2 regions of the Pseudoalteromonas sp. 2CM32C genome follow, and region 2 is predicted to be linked to the other one. Evidence: predicted binding sites of a transcription regulator. Region 2 holds the regulator's gene; the other holds the start of a gene.

Region 1 (2,483 bases), on a different contig from region 2:
TTGAAGGTGCATCTAAATGATGTTTTTTAGGCAAATATCGATTATCTGAGCGAGGATAAGTAATTAATTTATGGCGCTCATAAAGTGTTTGGCAAATATCAAGCACCTGTTGGGCAGCCATACCAAATGCCTTTGCTGCATCTATTTGTAGTGCTGATAGATTATAAGGTAGAGGTGCACTTTGCTTTTTTTGTTTTTGTTCAAGCGATGTCACCTCTCCTGTTTGATTAGTGATACGCGAAGCCACGTTTTCGGCCAATGCTTTATTTAGCACTCGCCCCTCTTCATCTTGATAAGGTTCGCAAGCTTTACTCGGTACCCACTTTGCTTTAAATACCTGCTTCTCAGGAGTAACTAAACTAGCTAGCACCTCATAAAATGGTTTTGATATAAAATTAGCTATTTCTGTGTCACGATTTACCACTAAGCCCAAAATTGGCGTTTGTACGCGCCCAACTGATAGTACATTACCAAACCCTGCTTTTTGTCCCGCTAAAGTATAAGCCCGAGTGAGGTTCATACCAAAAAGCCAATCAGCTCGTGAACGTGCAAGTGCTGATACACTTAGTGGAATAAATTCCCGATTAGAGTGCATACTACCAAGCGCTTTTTTAACTGCAGCTAAGTTTAAATCGCTTATAAGTAGACGCTGAATACCTTGCTTTTTAGCTTTGCTTATTTTGGCTTGTTCTATCACTTCATCTACAAGTAACTGCCCTTCACGGTCGGGATCGCCAGCATGAACTAACGTTGATGCCTGTTTGATTAGCTTTTTTAAAATAGTTAATTGCTTACGAGTTTTAGGTTTAGATTTTAACCGCCATTGCTCAGGTACTATAGGGAGATGTTCTAATTGCCATTTTTTATAGCGTTCATCGTAATCATCAGGTTCAGCTTGTTCTAACAAATGGCCAATACACCACGAAACACAATCACCATTTGCGACTTCAATGTAACCGTCGTGTTTTTTATGTGGTTTTGGGAGCGCATCTGCAATTGCACGTCCAAGTGATGGTTTTTCTGCGATGTAGAGTTTCATGCGCCGGCCTACAACTGGTTATATAAACAGTAGTTTAGCATAACTATTTTAAAGAGGGGGAGTTTTTGATTTATTGTCGGTTCAATAAATAGAGACTGGTAATAATTTGTAAAACTCAAAGCTGGGCTACTAATTAAGCCCAGCTTTATAATTTGAGCATTACCTCACATCAATAGGGTCAGACTCTTTTGCCTTACCTTGTAATATAGATATTTCAACTCGGCGATTCCGGCGCCGGTCTTCATTTGTCTCGTTAGGCACAAGCGGCCGAGTTTCTGCTCGCCCTACAACCATCATTCGTGTTTTATCAAACCCTTGAACTGTTTGCAATTCGCTAGCAACAGCCACTGCACGCTTAGACGACAAATCCCAGTTATTTACGTATAACTCGTTTGATACCTGAAAATCATCTGTATGCCCTGATACTGTAATTTCACCTGGTACGTCTTTTAAAAGTTCGCCAATGTCTTGAATAATCGGTTTAAACTTAGGTTGTAAAAAAGCACTGCCCGAAGGAAACGAGCCATTTTCTCTAATACGAATAATAATTTGCTGACCTAATGATTCAAGTTCTATTGCACCATCTATTATTTGCCTTTCTAACTGCTGTGCTATTTTTTTAACTAGCTCATTTGTTTGCTCTTGATCTGCAGCGGATATTGCTTGTTCTGATGATTGCTCTTGTGAGGTACTTCTAGATTCACCACCACGTTTATCGCCTCGCTGTTCTTGCCTGCCGCCCGCTGAACTTTCATCACCAGCCTGAAATTCTAGCATTTGTTGTGTCATTTCAACGGTTTGCTGTTGAATAGTTTCAATGGGTGTAGGCTCTGGTTTACCTGGGGTAAATTCCATAGCGATAACCGATGTCCCTTTTGGGATATCTTTAACTTCAATTTTATTTTGCACACCAAAAGCAAACTTCATAGAACCTGCAATTTGCTTGAATTTAAGTACATCCATTTCTGAGAATGCCAATAAGAGTACAAAAAAGCACATTAATAGCGACATTAAATCAGCAAATGTACCCATCCAAGCAGGCAAACCGGGGGGTGGGCATTTGCACTCTTCATCAGACATGGTTACTCCTCGGTATCAACTTTACGTTTAGACTCAGCCAAGTAGTTTTTCAAAATACCTTCAATAACTTTGGGGTTTTGACCATCTTGAATTCCTAAAATAGCATCAAGAATCAAACGCTGATTCATCGCTTCTTCGTCTTTACGCAGCTCAAGTTTTACCTGAATCGGAATTGCTACTACATTCGCCAAAAATGCACCATACAAAGTGGTCAATAGTGCCACAGCCATTGCAGGTCCAATAGCTTTGGGGTCGTCCATGTTTGATAACATGGCAACTAGGCCTATCAATGTACCAATCATTCCCATTGCTGGAGCTATGTCGGCAAGTGCTTTAAATAAGCCAGCGCCTAGTTCATGACGGG
Region 2 (2,483 bases):
TATAAAACGTCTATTTATAGGGTGTTGATTTGGTATAAAGGTAAAACTGCGTTAAAGTTTGCATGGTAACCATTAGAGGATAAATACGAGACAATGTCGGAAATTCAATTTTTAAATGTAGATCTAGAGCTTGAGTCAAAACAAGATATTAGTGTGCTGGTGGCCGACCTAAAAAAAGTCGCAACGATTTTACATTATGACAAAGACGAATACCGTCAATTAGCACGTATTGAGGTAGCTGGCGATGTAAAATCACCAGACAAAGCAATAAACCATATATGTGAGCTTATTGAGTCATGTTCACGCAATGCATTAAAGCAATGGTTAAGCTGCTCACGTAGAACGTTTGATATAGGGTTTGAGTCAGGCACGTCGCCAAAGTGTTTTAATCAAGCTTTACATGCAGATACACTACTGCGTATATCTGCTATTGGCGCGGGTATGGAAATAACAATTTACCCTCTCGAAAAATAACTTACGCCTTTCGCTCAACAACGGCTGCGGTCATTTTTGATACGCAGCACAGCTCGTTGCGGCTGTTTGTGATTTTTATTTCCCAAACAGAGCTTCGTTTTCCAATATGAAATGCGCGTGCTGTTGCCGTTAATGCACCATTGCGAGAAGCCTTTAAATAGCTTGCACTTATTTCTTGCCCAACACAGTAAAACTTTGTGAAATCAACCACAAAATTAGCAGCATAGCTCGCTACGGTTTCGGCGAGTACAACGTTTGCGCCGCCATGAACCATACCAATAGGGTTATGGTGTGCAGGGATTGCAGGCATAGTTGCTACTAAGTAATCGTCGCCTATCTCTGTTATTTCTATCCCCATGGTTTTCATTAGCGTCCCTTGGCCATTAATGCCTTCGTCCAATTGTTTACACAATGCTAATGTAATGGGTTGATGCCAAATACTCATATAGATTTCCTTAAATTTATTGTAGCAAGTTACTATTTTTATAGGCTATTTTAGAAAGCCTCTAAAATGTACACGTAAGGAAGTAATTTAGCTATTTGAACGGATAATTTAAATTTGCGATTTTTATTTAACTGTATATACTCACAGTTAAATGTACTGTATGGAAAACCAGTTGTATGCGCCCATTAACTAAACGCCAAGCTCAAATACTCGAATTAATTAAAGTGTTTATTAAAGACACTGGTATGCCGCCTACACGTGCCGAAATAGCACAAACGTTAGGGTTTAAAAGTGCAAATGCCGCTGAGGAACATTTAAAAGCCCTTGCCAAAAAAGGGGTGATTAAAATGAAACCTGGCGCAAGCCGTGGAATCCAACTTGTTGAAGAAGAGGAGCCAGAACAATTAGGTTTACCGCTTATTGGCCGAGTTGCGGCAGGTTCCCCTATTTTGGCGCAAGAACATGTTGAAAGCCACTGTAAAATTGACCCATTAATGTTTAAACCAGCTGCCGACTTTTTACTGCGCGTAAACGGTATGAGTATGAAAGATATAGGCATTATGGATGGCGATTTACTTGCTGTGCATAAAACACAAGTGGCTGAAAATGGTCAAGTTGTGGTTGCCCGTGTTGATGACGATGTAACCGTAAAACGCATTGAAAAGGCGGGTCGCCAGGTGTTGCTTCATGCTGAAAATGACGAGTTTGCACCAATTAAGGTCGATCTTGAAACTGAGTCGTTCAACATTGAAGGCTTGGCAGTGGGTGTAATTCGTAACGCGGACTGGATGTAGTTTTTCTTATTTTATAAAAAGCGCACTTTTTTGGTGCGCTTTTTTAATTTTTAAAATTTTGTTTGTTTTTTATTCACACTCTTTCATTTCATCCTTAGCCCTTACCACCTCTCGACTTGAGCTATTTCTCTCTACGTTCAACTAAATCAACTCTCTACTTTTTATATATTTATTGTTTGTTTTTAATACAAAAAACTTGCATGGTGGTTAAATATTAACTAATTGTTAATAAGCTGACGCTGGCAATACTCATCGCTTTTAAGTTTTGAGCACACACAATAAACTTTTGCTAGCGCAGTGAATGCCAATTTTTATAAATAAAACGGCATTAATAAAAAAATAAAAATAACGAATTGGCGTTTAAGCCGTATGCCTCTTCGCTTTGCACTAGCAACAGCATCAAAGGAGTCGTCACATGGGTAAACTTAGTTGTACCTTGTGGCTTATATTGTGTGTTTTTCCGCAGTTAGCCTTGGCAAATAGCCAATTTAATATGCGTAAGGGCGTTACAGATATAAGTGAAAATGTTTACGAATTACACATGACCATATTTTTTATATGTTGTGTGATTGGGATAATAGTGTTTGCCATTATGCTTTGGGCACTCATTCATCATCGCAAATCTAAAGGAGCGGTTCCCGCTCAATTCCACGAAAGCACCAAAGTAGAAATTCTTTGGACCGCCATTCCATTTGTTATTTTAATTGCAATGGCAGTGCCAGCTACAAAAACCTTAATCGCTATGGAAGATGCCAGTAAAGCCGACTTAA

Evidence for each region. The regulator LexA, encoded in region 2, represses DNA repair genes until DNA is damaged. The targets are predictions, from matches to a motif close to TACTGTATNNNNATACAGTA.
Region 1: MTF67_RS17125 (DNA topoisomerase III) is a predicted target of LexA. The motif match lies at 1,052-1,071, and genes of this name have one in related genera.

What each region holds. Positions count from the first base shown of each region.
Region 1 covers NZ_JALNTI010000012.1:101,802-104,284, reverse strand. The annotation lists gene MTF67_RS17125 (DNA topoisomerase III) at 1-1,039, opposite strand, end outside; gene MTF67_RS17120 (flagellar motor protein MotB) at 1,199-2,119, opposite strand; gene pomA (flagellar motor protein PomA) at 2,122-2,483, opposite strand, start outside.
Region 2 covers NZ_JALNTI010000011.1:88,728-91,210, reverse strand. The annotation lists gene MTF67_RS16465 (hypothetical protein) at 94-474, shown strand; gene MTF67_RS16460 (hotdog fold thioesterase) at 476-919, opposite strand; gene lexA (transcriptional repressor LexA) at 1,096-1,713, shown strand; gene coxB (cytochrome c oxidase subunit II) at 2,129-2,483, shown strand, end outside.